2 regions of the Mycobacterium sp. pV006 genome follow, and region 2 is predicted to be linked to the other one. Evidence: riboswitches for the same ligand, from Rfam matches in the RefSeq annotation. Region 2 holds a riboswitch; the other holds the start of a gene.
The links. A riboswitch is a leader RNA that binds a small molecule or an ion and turns the genes downstream of it on or off. The one in region 2 is predicted to bind thiamine pyrophosphate.
Positions count from the first base shown of each region.

Region 1: it holds a riboswitch for thiamine pyrophosphate, as region 2 does, so the genes downstream of both, ACAG25_RS12920 (ECF transporter S component) here and thiC (phosphomethylpyrimidine synthase ThiC) in region 2, are expected to answer to the same signal.

Region 1 is NZ_JBGGKT010000007.1:72,207-79,556, forward strand. Features, by position in the region: gene ACAG25_RS12885 (acyl-CoA thioesterase) at 1-656, shown strand, start outside; gene ACAG25_RS12890 (lipoprotein LpqH) at 694-1,113, shown strand; gene ACAG25_RS12895 (L,D-transpeptidase family protein) at 1,123-1,884, opposite strand; gene ACAG25_RS12900 (threonine/serine dehydratase) at 1,948-2,916, opposite strand; gene ACAG25_RS12905 (hypothetical protein) at 2,933-3,481, opposite strand; gene ACAG25_RS12910 (energy-coupling factor transporter transmembrane protein EcfT) at 3,471-4,217, opposite strand; gene ACAG25_RS12915 (ABC transporter ATP-binding protein) at 4,214-5,680, opposite strand; gene ACAG25_RS12920 (ECF transporter S component) at 5,677-6,303, opposite strand; TPP riboswitch at 6,295-6,404, opposite strand; gene ACAG25_RS12925 (cyclopropane mycolic acid synthase family methyltransferase) at 6,447-7,331, opposite strand.
Region 2 is NZ_JBGGKT010000005.1:91,595-100,996, reverse strand. Features, by position in the region: gene thiC (phosphomethylpyrimidine synthase ThiC) at 1-1,083, opposite strand, end outside; TPP riboswitch at 1,076-1,184, opposite strand; gene ACAG25_RS09955 (exodeoxyribonuclease III) at 1,341-2,156, opposite strand; gene ACAG25_RS09950 (GNAT family N-acetyltransferase) at 2,162-3,055, opposite strand; gene ACAG25_RS09945 (peptide deformylase) at 3,059-3,652, opposite strand; gene ACAG25_RS09940 (DUF3263 domain-containing protein) at 3,801-4,109, shown strand; gene ACAG25_RS09935 (LytR C-terminal domain-containing protein) at 4,162-4,617, shown strand; gene ACAG25_RS09930 (superoxide dismutase family protein) at 4,643-5,347, shown strand; gene ACAG25_RS09925 (glutamate--cysteine ligase) at 5,328-6,458, shown strand; gene ACAG25_RS09920 (LON peptidase substrate-binding domain-containing protein) at 6,463-7,095, shown strand; gene ACAG25_RS09915 (SAM-dependent methyltransferase) at 7,099-7,866, opposite strand; gene mnhG (monovalent cation/H(+) antiporter subunit G) at 7,847-8,215, opposite strand; gene ACAG25_RS09905 (monovalent cation/H+ antiporter complex subunit F) at 8,212-8,499, opposite strand; gene ACAG25_RS09900 (Na+/H+ antiporter subunit E) at 8,496-9,062, opposite strand; gene ACAG25_RS09895 (Na+/H+ antiporter subunit D) at 9,059-9,402, opposite strand, start outside.

The DNA of each region.
Region 1 (7,350 bases), on a different contig from region 2:
CCGGCGCGACCGTCGACCCCACGCGGCTGCCGCAGTCGCTGCACGCCTACTTCATCAAGGGTGGCCGGGTCGGCGTCGACATCGAGTACGTCGTCGAGAACACCCGCGACGGCAAATCCTTCAACACCCGCAGGATCACCGCGAGCCAGGACGGCGTGCCGATCTTCGAGATGCTGGCCTCGTTCCACCGCGACGAGCCGACCACCGACTGGCAGCGCACGAACGATTCCGGTTTCGCGCTCGCCGACGCCACCATCGTCACCGGGATCCCGGAGACCTGGGCCGACCACTTCGAGGTGCGCTGCGGAAGCACCGGCCTCGACGAATGGCCGGTGCAGCCCATGTGGTTCCGCAGCCGCGAACCGGTCGAGAACGATCCCGTGCTGCAGGCGTGCGCCCTGACCTTCATCTCCGACGTGGGCCTCGTCGCCGTCGCCCGCCCACCCGGACGGGCGTCGTCGCCGGGGCCGGGCGGGGCGGCCAGTCTCGACCACGCGGTGTGGTTCCACCGGCCGGTCGACGTGGCCCGGTGGCATCTCTACGACGCCGAGGCGGTCAGCCACCACGACGCCCGCGGTCTGGCCCGCGGATCGCTCGTCGACGAGGACGGGACGCTGGTCGCGAGCGTGGCACAGGAATCGCTCTGGCGGATCTGACGCTGTCGGGGGGCCCGACCGAATAGAGTCGGACCTCATGACGCGCCGCAAAGTCCTGGCAGCCGCCGCCGGCCTCACCCTCTGTCTGGCCGGGTGCTCGAGCCCGGAGCCCGCGCTGGGCGGAACCACGGCCACTGTCACGATCGACGGTCAGGCCGTCAACGGTGCGCATCCGGTGCGGTGTCACCAGTCCGGGTGGTCGTGGTTCATCGAGACGCCCGGGGACACCGGGAGCTTCTCGGCGATCCTGGACGCAAGCGGACCGATGACCGCACAGTCCGTCCAGTTCAACGACTTCGGCGGCTTCACCGGTTCGTTCTGGACCGACAACGTCGGCGAGGCCCAGGTCAGCGGCGAGAACGGGCGCTACACGATCACCGGAACCGCCGACGGCAACTTCACCGAGAAGCCCAACGAAGCGGTCAGCGCCGAGTTCCGCATCCAGACCGACTGCTGAGCGGGGCCGTCAGGCCTGCACGATGATCGGATCGCCGATCCGCACGGTGTCGAAGTACCAGGCGGCGTTGTCCGGGCTGAGGTTGATGCAACCGTGGCTGACGTTGGCGTAGCCCTGCGAACCCACCGACCACGGTGCGGAGTGCACGTAGACCCCGCCCCAGGTGACCCGCACGCCGTACTCCCCCTTGATCAGATAGCCCTCCGGGTCGTCGAGGGGGATGCCGATGGTGCGCGAGTCGAAGGTGACGTTGCGTTCCTTCGACAGCGCCGTGAAGCGGCCGACCGGCGTCGGGAACTTCGCCTTGCCCATCGAGGCCGGCATCTGCCGGGCCACCACACCGTCGATGCTGACGGTGAAGGTGTACGCGCTGATATCGGCGACACTGACTACGGCGGCGCCGGTCTGGAAGCTCGTGGAGAGGCCGTCGGCGCGCACGTCGATGCGTGAATGGGCGGGGTAGAACCCGTCCGGGGTGAACTCCACGGTCCGGTCGTCGAGCCAGGTCACCGATCCGGGTGCCGGGGTGGGCGCGCCCGCGGCGCGGACCTCGAAGGAGCGCTCCACGACCTCCCGGTCGGCCGGTGCGGACCGGAAGGTGACGGTGACCGGATGGGCGACACCGACCGTCTGGCCCGGCGCGGGCCAAACCTGCACCGGGCGCGGCAGCGACACCGCGGCGTGGGACACCGGCGCTGCCGGCGCGACGGCCGCAACGAGGATGGTCAACAGTGCCGCGCAAATCAGCGCGGTTTGCTGCAGAGGTCTCAGCACAACCTCCTTTTTACCCGGATTTTCCGATAGTTACCTATCGCCGCGACCACGGTGATCGTTTCACCGATATCGGTGCGGCCCGGCGGCGAGATACTCGCGCAGCGCCGCGGGCTCGATGTTGCCACCGGAGAGCACGACCACCGTCGGCCCGTCCGGCGTGACTCCGCGGTGATAGGCCGCCAACGCGACAGCGCCGCTGGGCTCACTGACCAACCGGCCGCGCAGCGCGAAGTCGGCCACCGCCGACCGGATCTCGTCCTCGGAGACGGTGATCATCTCGTCGACCACGGTCTGTAGGTGCGCGAACGTCAGGTCCGACGGCTGGGAACGCAACCCGTCGGCGATGGTGCGGTTGCGGTCGGTGATGGGCCAGTCGACCCGGTGACCGACGCGCAGCGCCTCGGCGGTGTCGGCGGCCAGTTCGGGTTCCACGCCGACGACGCGAGCCTGCGGGCACAGCGCGCGGATCGCGACCCCGACCCCCGAACACAGGCCCCCGCCGCTGACCGGCACCAGGACGGTACGCACCTCAGGCAGATCCTCACCGATCTCCAGGCCCACGGTGCCCTGCCCGGCGATGACATCCGGATGGTCGAACGGCGGGATCATGACCGCGCCGGTGTCCCGGGCGACCTCGTCGGCCACCTGTTCGCGCGCTCCGGCGCTGCAGAGCACCACCCGGGCCCCGTGTCTGCGCGTGGCGTCCACCTTGATCGACGGTGTCTCCTCCGGCATCACGATGTGGCCGCGCAGGCCGAAGGTCCGTGCGGCGTAGGCCACGGCCTGGGCGTGGTTGCCGCTGGAGTACGCCACCACGTCGGAGACGTCGGGGTCGGCGGCGCGCAGGACGGAGAGGGCGTTGAACGCGCCGCGCACCTTGAACGCCCCGATGGCCTGCAGGCTCTCCGGTTTGATCCACAGGCTGCGATCCGCGTCGCCCCACAGCGCCGGCAGCAGCGGGGTGCGCACCACGTGGGGGCGGATGCGCTCGGCCGCGGCCCGGACGTCGTCGATCGTGACAAGCTGCATGCCCCGAGTCTGCCCGTCAGGTCGACCAGCGCCACCCATCGGTGCCGTTGAACACGATGAGGTCGGCGACCGCACGCGGATGGTGGGCCGCGAGGAACGCGTCTTCCTGCCGAGCCCAGCGTTCCCAGTGCGGGCGGTAGGTGTCGCCGTCGCGCAGCAACGCGCGGCGCTTGCGCTCGGTGTCGTCGGCCTCGATCCAGATGCCCAGGTCGGCCAGCGACCGGTTGGCGGCGGTCAGGGCTCCGGATCCTTCGACGATCAGCCGCTGCTGCGGGGCCACGGCGTGCCATTCGGCCGGTGCCTCGAGGACCCAGTCCCAGCGCCGCCACCGGCCCGTCCTGCCGTGGGCGCGGGGCGTCAGTAATTCGTCGTGCACGTGCTCGACGGCCCAGGCCAGGCCGTCCCAGCCGGGGTAGATGTCGTCGAGGGTGACCACGACGCTGTCCACCCACCGGGCGGTGAGCATCGTCGCCAGGGTGGACTTGCCGGACCCGGAGCGGCCGCCGATCAGCACGGTGCGTGCCTCCGTGCCGTCGAGTCGGCGCGCGAGGTCGTCAGGAACCAATGAAATTCCAGTGTCCGGTGTGTACCGACACGGCGATCGCGGTCACGGCGATCACCGAACCTGCGGCGATCACCGCGATCTCGGCGCCCGCGAACCGCGACGGGCGGGCCCAGGTGCGGGTCGGGTACGCGCCGAACCCCCGGGCCTCCATCGCCGTGGCCAGCATGGATCCGCGCCGGACGGCGAAGACCAGCAGCGCGAATGCCTGGCCGGCGGTGCGCCGCAGCCGGTCCTGGTCGGCGACGCCCCGCGCGCGGCGGGCGTAGCCGAGATACCGCCAGTCCTGCCGCAGCAGCCCGACCAGGCGCAGCCCCGCCAACGCGCCGAGCACGAAGCGCGCGGGCAGCCGCAACACCTGCCCCAGGCCGTCGGCGAGTTCGGTCGGGTCGGTGTCGATGAACAGCACCACCGACGGCAGCGCGATGGCCAGCACGCGCAGGAACGTGGCCACCGCCAGTTCGACCGAGCCGTCGCTGACGGTGATCAGCAGGAACTGCCAGTGCACGACACCGCTCGGCTCGCCGTAGAGCAGGATGGTCAGCGCGGTCAGCCCGGCGAAGACCACCAGCATCGACCCGCGGATCAACAAGGGGCGCAACGGGATCCGCAACGCCAGGAACAGGATCAACTCCAACGCCAGCGCGGTGGTTGCCGACACCCAGTCCAGGCTGAGCACCAGTCCCACGGCGATGACCAGTGCCGCGGCCAGCCGTGCGACCGGATTGATCCGGCTCACCGGTCGGCCCTCTCGGCCACAGCGGGCGAGGACAACTCGACGCGTTGGTCGGCGAGCAGGTCGGTGAAGTCGGTGTCATGGGTGATCGCCACCACCGCGGTTCCGTCGTCGGCGATCTCGGCGAGCAGGCAGATCAGTTCCTCCCACGTCGTGCGGTCCTGCCCGAACGTCGGTTCGTCCAGGACGATCACCGCCGGTGCGGTGGCCAGCACCGTGGCCACCGACAGCCGTCGCTGTTCGCCGCCGGACAATGTGTACGGGTTGGCGTCGGCGAGTGTGCTCAGTCGCAGCCGGTCCAGCAGCGCGTCACAGGTCCGGTCGATCCGATCCCGACGGTGGCCGAGCGCCCGCGGACCCAGCGCCAGTTCGGCACGCACACTCGCGGTGAGGAACTGGTGTTCGGGGTTCTGGAACACACTGCCGATGCGGGTCAACAGGTCCCGCGACTTCCAGTCCACCGGCCGACGCCGGCCGGGCGCCGGCGCGAATCCGGGGTGCGCCTCGAGCGTTCCGCCGCGCGGGGGCAGCAGCCCGCCCACCGAAAGGGCGAGTGCGGACTTTCCCGCACCGTTGGGGCCGGTGACGACGGTGACCGACCTGCGGCGCAGCGTGAAGTCCAGCGGCTGCGTGCCGGGCCCGCCGGGATGGGCAGCGGTCAGGGCGACGGCGTCGAGTACCGGGTCTGCGGGCCGGCGGTCGCGGGTCACCGACGGCAGCGGCACGTCGGGCAGCCAGACGCCGGCGCGCGTCAGTGAGTCGTGCTGTTGCCTCAGTGTGGGCTCGGGTGGCCCGTCGGCGATCACCTCGCCGGTGGCGCCGAGCACGACCACCCGGTCGACGACGGGAAGCCACACCTGCGTGCGGTGTTCGACGACCACGAGGGTGGCCCCGGTGTGCGCGGCGGCCGCGGCCACCGCGTCGCGGACCTCCACCACGCCGGCGGGATCGAGATTGGCCGTCGGCTCGTCGAGCAGGATCAGGCCGGGGTCCATGGCCAGCACCCCTGCCAGCGCGAGGCGCTGCTGCTGGCCGCCGGAGAGCCGGGACGTGTCCCGGCGCAACGGCACGTCGAGACCGACCGCCGCCAGCGCCCGGCGCACGCGGGGCCAGATCGCGTCGCGTTCGGTGCGGAAGTTCTCCATCCCGAACGCCACGTCGTCGCCGACCCGGGACAGGATCACCTGCGAATCCGGGTTCTGCAGGACCATGCCGATGCGGTGCCGGCGGTCCTGCGGTGCCGCGCCGTCGACCAGCAACCGCCCTGACTCGTCACCGTCCTCGCTGCCGCCGAGCAGCCCCGCAAGTCCTTGCAGCAGAGTCGATTTGCCCGAACCCGAGGGGCCGAGCAGTAGGACCCGCTCCCCCGGTTCGATCGCCAGATCCAGACCCCGGATCGCCGCGGCGGAGCGACCCGCGTGCCGCCAGTGCCAGCCCTGGGCGCGCACGGCGACCCCGCCGGTCATCGCACCGCGCCGCCGCGAGCTGCGGTGCGCCCGGAGGCGAAGCGCGACAGCGCGCCCGTCTCGGCCAGCGCGCGCACCACGTACCACGACAGGGCGCCGGCCAGCAGGGCGCCGGAGACGATCGCCGACACGGTGTAGATCGTGGCGAACGCCGCGGCCGCGCCGGGATACCACAGCAGGAGATCGTTGACCGCGAGTGCCAGACCGGCCACCGCGCCGGCGAGGACCGCGACCGGCAGCGTCCATCGGCGGTACAGGAACGCCGCGAACACCAGCTCGGCGGCCAGCCCCTGCACCAGACCGGATTCCAGGGTGAGCACCCCCCACTGGTTGCCGACCAGCGCGGACACCGTCGCGGCGACGAGCTCGCCGTACAGCGCCGCGCCGGGCTTGCGGATCACCAGCGCGGTCAGCACCCCGGCGAACAACCAGCCGCCGCCCAACAGCGCCTGCAGGCCGGGCAGCAGCGCGCCCAGCGGGGCGCCGATGGGGTTCGACGCGACGTTCCACATCACGAACACCAGACCGGACGCGACGGCAAGGACGCTGGCCACCACGATGTCGACCACGCGCCAGCGGTACGACGGCCTGCTCATCGGATTCTCGGAACGGACGTCGGCCATCGCTTCACTCCCTACGCCGGCATTACCCGGTCAGGTTCATACGGTCGACGGCCCTGAGCCGTCCTCTCAGCGCATGGGTGTGCGCTCCCGTGTGGGTTGTCGGCTCCAACGGTACCGTCCTACCGCCGGGCCCGCGGCGCTGACTACGCCTTGGTCAGCGTGAACTGGCAGACGTCGGTGTAGCCCTCGCGGAAGAGGTCCGCGCAGCCGGTCAGGTACTTCATGTAGCGGTCGTAGACCTCTTGCGACTGCACCCGGATGGCCTCGTCCTTGTTGGCCTCCAGCGCCGCCGACCACAGTTCGAGGGTGCGCGCGTAGTGCAGGCGCAGCGGCTGCACCCGGGCGACGGTGAAGCCGGCCTTGGTGGCGTGGCTGCGCACCGTGTTCGGCTGGGGCAGATCCCCGCCCGGGAAGATCTCGTCCATGATGAATTTGAAGAAGCGGATCTTGGTCATCGTCAGCGGCAGGTCGCGCGCCTTGAACTCGTCGTCGTCGGGTTTGACGATGGTGTGCAGCATCATCACGCCGTCATCGGGCAGCGCCTGGTAGGCCATCGAGAAGAAGTCGTCGTAGCGGTCGCGGCCGAAGTGCTCGAACGCGCCGATCGAGACGATGCGGTCCACGGGCTCGCGGAACTGTTCCCAGCCCTGCAGCAGGACGCGCTTGGAGCGCTGGCTCGGGTGCTCGTCGAGGCGGCGCTGCACGTGTGCCTGCTGGTTGCGGCTCAGCGTCAACCCCACCACGTTCACGTCGTACTCGTCGATGGCGCGCAGCAGGGTTCCGCCCCAGCCGCATCCCACGTCGAGCAACGTCATCCCCGGCTGCAGACCGAGTTTGCCCAGCGACAGGTCGATCTTCGCGATCTGGGCTTCTTCGAGGGTCATGTCGTCGCGCTCGAAGTAGGCGCAGCTGTAGGTCTGCGTGCGATCGAGGAACAGCCGGTAGAACTCGTCGGAGAGGTCGTAGTGCGACTGGACGTCTTCGAAATGCGGGGTCAGGTCGCGTGCCCCGTCTTTGGCTTCTGGCAAGTCGCAAGCCTTTCCAATC
Region 2 (9,402 bases):
CAGCGTGTAGAACGGCGCCTCGTCGCACCACTGCTCCTCGAGCCGGACGTTCTCGACGATCTTGTGCATCGGGACGTGGCCGGGACCCTCGATCATCACCTGCACGCCATGGGATCTCGCGATCTTGGTCAGTTCGCCGAGGGTGCGGAGTTCGGCGAACTGCGCCTCGTCGTTGGCGTCGGCGATCGATCCCGGCCGCAGTCCGTCGCCGAGGGAGAACGTGACGTCGTAGCGGGCGAGGATCTCGCAGAGTTCCTCGAAGTGGGTGTAGAGGAACGACTCCCGGTGATGTGCCAGACACCAGGCCGCCATGATGGACCCGCCGCGCGACACGATCCCGGTGACCCGGTCGACGGTCAGCGGGATGTGGCGCAGCAGCACCCCGGCGTGCACGGTCATGTAGTCGACGCCCTGTTCGCACTGCTCGATCACGGTGTCGCGGTACAGTTCCCACGTCAACGCCACCGGGTCGCCGTCGCACTTCTCCAGTGCCTGGTAGATCGGTACGGTGCCGACCGGTACCGGGGAGTTGCGCAGGATCCATTCGCGGGTGGTGTGGATGTCGCGGCCGGTGGACAGGTCCATGATGGTGTCCGCGCCCCAGCGGGTGGCCCACACCATCTTGTCGACCTCCTCGGCGATCGACGACGACACCGCCGAATTGCCGATGTTGGCATTGATCTTCACCGCGAACGCCTTGCCGATGATCATCGGTTCGGCCTCGGGGTGGCGGTGGTTGGCGGGGATGACCGCCCGCCCGCGGGCGACCTCGTCACGCACGAGTTCGGCTGCCACGCCTTCACGTTCGGCGATGAACGCCATCTCCGCGGTGATCTCGCCGGCGCGGGCGCGCTGCAGCTGGGTGCCGCGGTCGGTGACGACGGTCCGGCGCGGCAGACCGGCCTCGAGGTCGATGACGGCGTCGTCGTCGGTGTACGGGCCGGAGGTGTCGTACAGATCGAGGTGTTCGCCGGTGCTCAGGTGTACGCGGCGGAACGGTACCCGCGCCTCGCCGCGGTAGATCTTGCTGCTGCCCGCGATCGGGCCGGTGGTGACAGTGGGTGTGCTGTGGACGCCAGACATTTCGGCCTCTCCCTACGCCGGCATTACCCGGTCAGGTTCGTACGGTCGACGGGTCTACCCGTCCTCTCAGCGCGTTACGACGCGCTCCCGCGTGGTGGACGGGTGACACGCTAGCGCAGGGGAGTGGGAGAGGGGAAGGGGAAGCGGCGGTTGTCTTCGCCGAACGTGCGCTCAGGGCGGGATTCGGGCCGATTTTCCGCCGACGATGCACGCTCGGCGAGCGCGGAATTCGGCTCGCGGACCGGAGATTTCGGTCGCTACCGCAGCGTCACCAGGACCGGGGCGTGGTCGCTCGGCGAGCCTACCCGGTTCTTGCCGGTCTTGCGCTCGTCGCGGACGATCTCGGCGTGCTCGACGCGTTCGGCCAGCGCGGGCGAGCCCAGGATGAAGTCGATGCGCATGCCCCGGTTCTTCGGGAACCGCAGCTGCGTGTAGTCCCAGTAGGTGAAGACATCCGGTCCGGGGGTGTAGGGGCGGACGACGTCGGTGTAGCCGGTCGCGACGATCGCCTCGAATGCGCTGCGTTCGGGTTCGGTGACGTGGGTGCTGTGCTGGTAGAACTCCACACTCCACACGTCCTCGTCGGTGGGGGCGATGTTCCAGTCGCCCACCAGGGCGATGGGCGACGACGGATCGTCTTTCAACCATCCGGCGGCCGTGTCCCGTAGTGCGGCAAGCCATTCCAATTTGTACCGGTAGTGCGGGGAGTCCACCGTGCGGCCGTTGGGCACATACAGGCTCCACACCCGCACCCCGGCACACGTGGCGCCCAGCGCGCGAGCCTCCGCGGCGCCCTCGATCTCGGGTTTGTCGCTCCAGGTCGGTTGGCCGGCGAACCCGACCTCGACGTCGTCGATGCCGACCCGCGACGCGATGGCCACGCCGTTCCACTGGTTGAACCCGCAGTGCACCACCTCGTAACCGAGCGCGGCGAACGGCATGGTCGGGAACTGGTCGTCGGAGCACTTCGTCTCCTGCATCGCCAGCACGTCGACGTCGGCGCGGGACAGCCAGTCGGTGACCCGGTCCACCCGGGCGCGGATCGAGTTGACGTTCCAGGTGGCCAGACGCATGGCTCTCACAGTAGGGCGTCGGCGGCGACGTAGCGGGACCGATGGTGCACGACGAAGCCCATGGACTCGTACAGGCTGCGCGCCGCAGTGTTCTCGACCACCACCTGCACGTAACCCCGGGTCGCCCCGCGCTGGGCGGCCCAGTCCAGCAGACCGGCGCACAGACGGCGCGCCAGACCCCGGCGGCGAGCCGATTCGGCCACCCGTACCGCCGAGACACCGGCCCACCGGGTGCCGTCGGGCGCCTCGGTGATCGCGACGCGACCCACCGCGGCACCGGACAGACAGCCGAACCCGACCTCGCCGTCGACGACGGCGGTCAGCACGTCGACCGGGACGTCGCGCTGGTAGAGGTGCAACCACCGGTCGGAGGGCCGGGGCAGCACCTCGAGCTCGGTGTCGTGGGTGGTGCGTTCGAGATCCGTTGCCATGACCAGGTTCTCGGCGTCGGTGGGCACCCCGGCGGGCACCCGGAACAACCGGTCGGGTGCGGAGATCAACGCCGGGACACCGCGGTCGGCGTACCAGCGGGCCACGTCGACGATCTCCCGGTGACTGGTGAAGCGCAGCGGCACAGCGGAGTTGGCCCGCCGGGTGGTGCCGCCGCGACGCACGAACCAGCCGTCGAGCCACCGGTGCTCGGTGCCGGGCCAGCCCAGCGCGGCCGCGTGTTCGAGATTGCGGATCTCACCGGTACGCACGGGGATCTCCGGCAGCTCCCGCACGGCCACCACGTCGGCCGGGGCGACGGCCACGACGCCGTCGTTCTTGGTCTGCACCAGCACCGTCGGCGCGGTCTGCAGGAGCCGGCCCACGACGTCGGTCAGCGGGGGAACCTCGCCGGCGGGCAGCCGGTAGCGCAGGCTGACGCGGGTGCCGACGTCAGGCATGCCGGGCATCGGTCAGTGCCCGAACGGGTCGGGATCCTCACCGGGCATCCAGGACAGGCCCGGCACACCCCAGCCGTTCGACTTCACCGCGCGCTTGGCGCTGCGCGCGTTGCGGCCGATCAGCCGGTCCAGATAGAGGAAGCCGTCGAGGTGTCCGGTCTCGTGCTGCAGCATCCGGGCGAACAGGTCGGTGCCCTCGACCGTGATCGGGTTGCCGTCCGCGTCCAACCCGGTCACCCGTGCCCACGAGGCGCGTCCGGTGGGGAACGACTCGCCGGGTACCGACAGGCAACCTTCGTCGTCGTCCTCGGGGTCGGGCATGGTCTCGGGGATCTCGGAGGTCTCCAGCACCGGATTGACCACGACGCCGCGGCGGCGCAGCGTCTTGCCGCGGGCATCGGCGCAGTCGTAGACGAAGACCCGCTTGGCCACCCCGATCTGGTTGGCGGCCAGGCCGACACCGTGGGCAGCGTCCATCGTGTCGTAGAGATCGGTGATGAGATCGGCGAGGTCGGCGGGCAGCGACCCGTCCTCGGCAACCGGCACCGGTTCGGTGGCGGTGTGCAGGACAGGGTCGCCCACGATGCGGATCGGACGTACGGCCATGGTGGGCCAGCTTAATCGGGCGGCTCCGGCGACATTTTCCGTGCCGACGCGCGGCGATCCGTCCCGCGGCCGTGACCCGGCCGTGATTGAATGACCGCGATAAACCACACCAATGTCATTCACTTGTCGGAAGGGTCCAAGAAGCGATATGGACGGCGCCATCGCGCGGGCTGAGCAGTCCGGGGACGACACCGAACCCGCCGACGGCCTGACCCGTCGGGAGCACGACATCCTGGCGTTCGAACGGCAATGGTGGAAATACGCGGGTTCCAAGGAAGACGCGATCAAAGAACTGTTCTCGATGTCGGCCACCCGCTACTACCAGGTACTCAACGCGCTGGTGGACCGTCCCGAGGCGCTGGCCGCCGATCCGATGCTGGTGAAGCGGCTGCGCAGGCTGCGGGCCAGTCGCCAGAAGGCGCGGGCCGCGCGTCGCCTCGGCTTCGATGTGACCTGATCGCGACCGGACTTTTTCTGTACCTCCGCGGCGGGTCGATACAGTAGCGCCGATGAACCAGCGAGATTCCTCAGGGCTGCCCCTGCGTGCCATGGTGATGGTCCTGTTGTTCCTCGGCGTGGTTTTCCTGCTCGTCGCGATCCAGGCACTCGGCGGCGACTCCGACGACGAGTCCTCGATCGCCGCGACGGCGACTACCAGCGCCACGACGTCACCGACGACCACGGCCGAACCCGCCCGGCCCGATGTGCGGGTGCTCAACATCTCCGAGGTCGCCGGCGCCGCCGAGGCGACCGCCACCCGACTGCGCGACGAAGGCTGGACGGTCACCGAGACCGGGAACTTCGTCCTGCCCGAGACCACGGTGACCACGGTGTACTTCGGGGAGGCGCCGGAGGAGCAGCAGGCTGCCGAGGACATCGGCCGGTTGCTCGAAGCGCCGGTGGCTCCGCGGGTACCCGAGCTCGTAGACCAACCACCGGGCGTGATCGTCGCGGTGATTGGTTAGGCTCTTGCTCATGCGTAGGACCCCCATGCGTAGGACCGTTGCCGCCACCCTGTTCGCAGCGCCCGCACTCGTGTTGAGCGCCTGCTCTCCCCCCGGGGAAGTGCCGTCGGATTCACCCGGCACCCAACCCCCGGTGTGGACCGGCTCGCCGGCCCCCACGACCGAGGCGGGCGGCCACGGAGCGGGGCACGGCGCCGCCGCCGCCGCCGGCGACACGCTGAGCGCGGACATCCGCAACGCCGACGGCGTCACGGTGGCCACCGCGGACATCGCTTTCACCGACGGCTTCGCCACGGTGACCGTCGAGACCACCGGCCAGGGCCGGTTGACCCCGGGATTCCACGGCCTGCACATCCACTCGGTCGGCAAGTGCGAGACCGATTCGGTGTCGCCCACCGGCGGCGCACCGGGCAACTTCAACTCCGCCGGCGGACACCTCCACACCTCCCGCGACAACGAGGGACACCCCGCCGCGGGTGACCTGTCCGCGCTGCAGATCCGCAGCGACGGCGAAGGCAAGCTGGTCACCACCACCGACGCGTTCACCGCGGAGGACCTGCTCGCCGACGGCGGCGCGGCCATCATGATCCACGAGAAGCCGGACAACTACGCCAACATCCCGCCGGAGCGCTACCAGCAGATCAACGGCGACCCGCCACCGGACCAGACCACCCTGGACACCGGTGACGCCGGTGCGCGGGTGGCGTGCGGTGTCATCGGCCGCGGCTGACGCCCGCATCGATTTCTCCGGGTCGGCCCGCCCGACGGTCGGGGTCGAGTGGGAGTTCGCCCTCGTCGACGCCGACAGCAGGGACCTGAGCAACGAAGCCGCCTCGGTGATCGCCGAACTCGGCGAGAACCCGCGGGTGCACAAGGAATTGCTGCGCAACACCGTCGAGATCGTGACCGGCATCTGTGAGAACGCCGGGCAGGCGATGGACGACCTGGCCGACACCCTGCGTCCGGTCCGAAAGATCGTGCGCGACCGCGGGATGGAGCTGTTCTGCGCGGGGACCCATCCGTTCGCGCACTGGTCGGTGCAGAAGCTGACCGACGCGCCGCGCTATGCCGAACTGATCAAACGCACCCAGTGGTGGGGCCGGCAGATGCTGATCTGGGGCGTGCACGTCCACGTCGGGATCCGGTCGGCGGACCGGGTCATGCCGATCATCACCTCGCTGCTGCACCACTACCCGCACCTGCTGGCGCTCTCGGCGTCCTCCCCGTACTGGGACGGCGAGGACACCGGATATGCGAGCAACCGGTCGATGATGTTCCAGCAGTTGCCGACCGCCGGCCTGCCGTTCCACTTCCAGGAGTGGCGCGAGTTCGAGGGCTTCGTCGCCGATCAGAAGAAGACCGGGATCATCGATCACATGAACGAGATCCGTTGGGACATCCGGCCGTCCCCGCATCTCGGCACCATCGAGGTCCGCATCTTCGACGGCGTGTCCAACCTGGCGGAGCTCTCCGCGTTGGTCGCGCTGACGCACTGCCTGATCGTCGATCTGGACCGGCGTCTCGACGCCGGGGAGACGTTGCCGGTGATGCCGCCCTGGCACGTCCAGGAGAACAAGTGGCGCGCAGCGCGCTACGGCCTCGACGCGATCGTGATCCTCGACGCCGCCAGCAACGAGCGGTTGGTCACCGAAGATCTCGACGACCTTCTGGAACGTCTTGCGCCGGTGGCCAAATCGCTGCATTGCTCCGACGAGCTGGCCCGGGTGTCCGACATCTACCGCACCGGTGGGTCCTATCAGCGTCAGCGCCGCGTCGCCGAGGAACACGACGGGGATCTGCGCGCCGTGGTCGACGCTCTGGTCGGCGAGTTGGTGATCTGAGCGCGTGCCGACCGTCCCGATGTTCCCGCTGCAGGTGGCGATGCTGCCCGGCGAAGAATTGCCGCTGCGGATCTTCGAACCCCGGTACACCGCGCTGGTCGCGGCCTGCCTGGCCGCCGACGACCCGGTCTTCGGCACGGTGCTGATCGCCGCGGGCCGTGAGGTCGGCGGCGGGGACACCCGCAGCGACGTCGGTGCGCTGGCCCACATCACCGATCACCTCGACCAGGGTGCCGGCCGCTACCGACTCAAATGCACCATGGGCGAACGGATCCGGGTCATCGAGTGGTTGCCCGACGACCCGTATCCGCGCGCTGTGGTCGAGGTGTGGCCCGACGAGCCCGGTCTGCCGGTGGACGTCGAGAAGATCCGCGACATCGAGGACCGCATGGTCGCGGTGTTCGCCCGGATCGCCGCCCAACGCGGCGTGGAGGTCGACGCCCGCGGCGTGGTGGCCGGCGCCGACGAATCCGGCGACGCCGCAACGTGGTTGTACGCGTTGAGCGGTCGGCTCCCCCTGGGGCAGGCGGACCGCTACGCGGTGCTGGCCGCGCCGACGGTGGCCGAGCGGGTGGCGGCGTTGTCCGACGCGGTGGACACCGTCGCGGCGATGGTGGAGTTCGGACTCTCGGAGTGAGCGTCAGAGCAGACGGGCTTCGATGAAGATGTTGCGCCCGATCTGTCCGTCGGCGTCATCGTCGGGGTGGCGGTGGTACCTGGCGAACAGTTCGGCCGCGTCGATCGCCGTCACATCCCAGCGGTGCGCACACAGCCACGTCGTGACGTCGGTGCTCTCGGTGCCGGCCTCCAGCGCGATGCGGCTGCTGCGCGCGCTGTAGAGCGCGATGCGTTCGAGCACCCGCTGCTGGGCGGTCGCGGGCAGACACGGCATCAGACCTTCGACCGCCCATGCGGTCGGTTCCGACGGGTCGAAACCGGCCTGGGTCAGGGCGCGGGACCAGTCCTCGTGCAGGTCGGCGGGCACGGGCACGTAGGCGGCTGCCGGTCGGGCACCGGCCTCCTGCAACGTTGCGGCCTTGAATTCCAACAGCTTCGGGCGGTCCACCTCGTAGATCACGGTGTCCGAAAGCCACGGCATCCGCCACGCGCGGGTGTCCAGGCCCGCGGCGAGGATCACCACCTGCGACAGGCCGGCGGCGCCGGCGGCGACGAAGTACTCGTCGAACCACTTGGTCCGGGTGGCGGCGTAGGTGGTCGCCGACGCCTGCTGGTCGGATGAGAGGTGAGGGGTGTGCCCGTCGGCCGCCTCCACGAACAGCCGGGCGTAGGGGTCGGTGAACAGCGGGCACGAGGAGGAGTCCTCGAGCGCTCGGGCCAGCGCGACGCCGAGCACGGCGCGGCCGACACTCTCGTCGGGCCCCCAGGGCTCAGCGTGGCGGTGACTCATTGCCGTCGGATTCCCGATCGGCAGTGAATTCATGCAATTCGTCCCTGGTCATCAGGTCGTCGCGGATGTTCTGCTCCCGGTAGGCGAGTTGGCCGACGCGGTTGGCGATCACCGGTGCGGTGATGATGGTGAACATCCCGGTCAGCAGCAGCATCCCGACATCGGCGTTGCCGCGCAGTCGGATCACCGCGCCGGCCAGCACCAGCAGCAGACCGAGGGTCTGGGGTTTGGTGGCCGCGTGCATCCGCGACAACGTGTCGGGGAAGCGCACCACTCCGATCGCTGCGCTGAGTGCCAGTGCCGAACCCAGCAGGATCAGCACGCTGGCGATGATGTCGTCGACGTTCATCGCTCCGGTCCCTTGTCTGCCGGGTCGGCCACGTCGGGCACGCGGAAGCGGGCCACGCTGACCGAACCGACGAACGTGATCAACGCCAGCGCGGTCAGGCTGTAGGTGACCGTGGTGTCGAGGCTGAACGCGGCCCACGCGCCGATCGAGCACATCGACACCGCGATCAACGTGTCCAGCGCGACGAGGCGGTCCAACGTGGTGGGCCCCAACAACATTCGGATGATGGTGGCGATCGCTGCCACCGACAGCATGGCTCCTGCGGCGATCCAGACGGCGCTCACGGGGTGTCCACCTCCTGCCCGTTCGTCGAGACGTCGTCGACCTTCTCCGCCGAGGGCCGCCAGTCCTGTGGCCGCTCGAAGGCGTTCACCAACAGCTTCTGCTGGGTGGCCATCTGGCGGTAGAACCGCTTGACCGCGCGGTCGGTGCCGACGTCGAGGACGTGCACGTAGACCAGGCGCCGCGCCTGGTCGATCTCCAGGGCGATGGTGCCCGGGGTGAGGTTGATCATGTTGACCGCCAAGGCCAGCACCAGATCCGAGCGCACCGGCACATGCACGCGCAGCACCGCGGTCAGCGGTGGTGGTCCCGGCTTGAGCGCCAGGTAGGCCACCTGCGCCGACGAACTGAGCAGGTAGTAGGCCATCGTGAGGATCAGGCGCACCAGTGAGAGCGGGTGCAGCTTGCCCTCGACCGGCACCGGCGGCAGCGGCAGTAGCAGCGTGATCACCAGTGCGATGGCCAGTCCCGACAGGATGTTGGCCGCAGAGATGCTGCCCCACAGCAGCACCCACACCAGGATCAGCCAGCAGACGATCCAGATGCGCAGGGCGATGGTTCTCATGGCGCCGGCTCCCCGAGTACCGCGGTGATGTACTGCCCGCGGTCGAGAACCTCCACCGCGGCACGGTCGCTGTAGGCGAAGATCGGTCCGGCCAGCACGGTCAGCATCAACCCGACGACGATCAGCGCGCCGGTCGGGGCCAGCATGCCCACCGGCATCCGGCCGACATCGTCGCGCTCGACGTACTCCACGTCCACCGATTCCTCGGTGTCGTCGAGCAGCACCGCCGGTGCTGCCGCCGACAGATGCCCTTCCGGCGCGTCCTTGCGGGCCCGCCAGAACGCCTTCGTCCACACCCGGGCCACCACGTACAGCGTCAGCAGGCTGGTGATCACGCTGC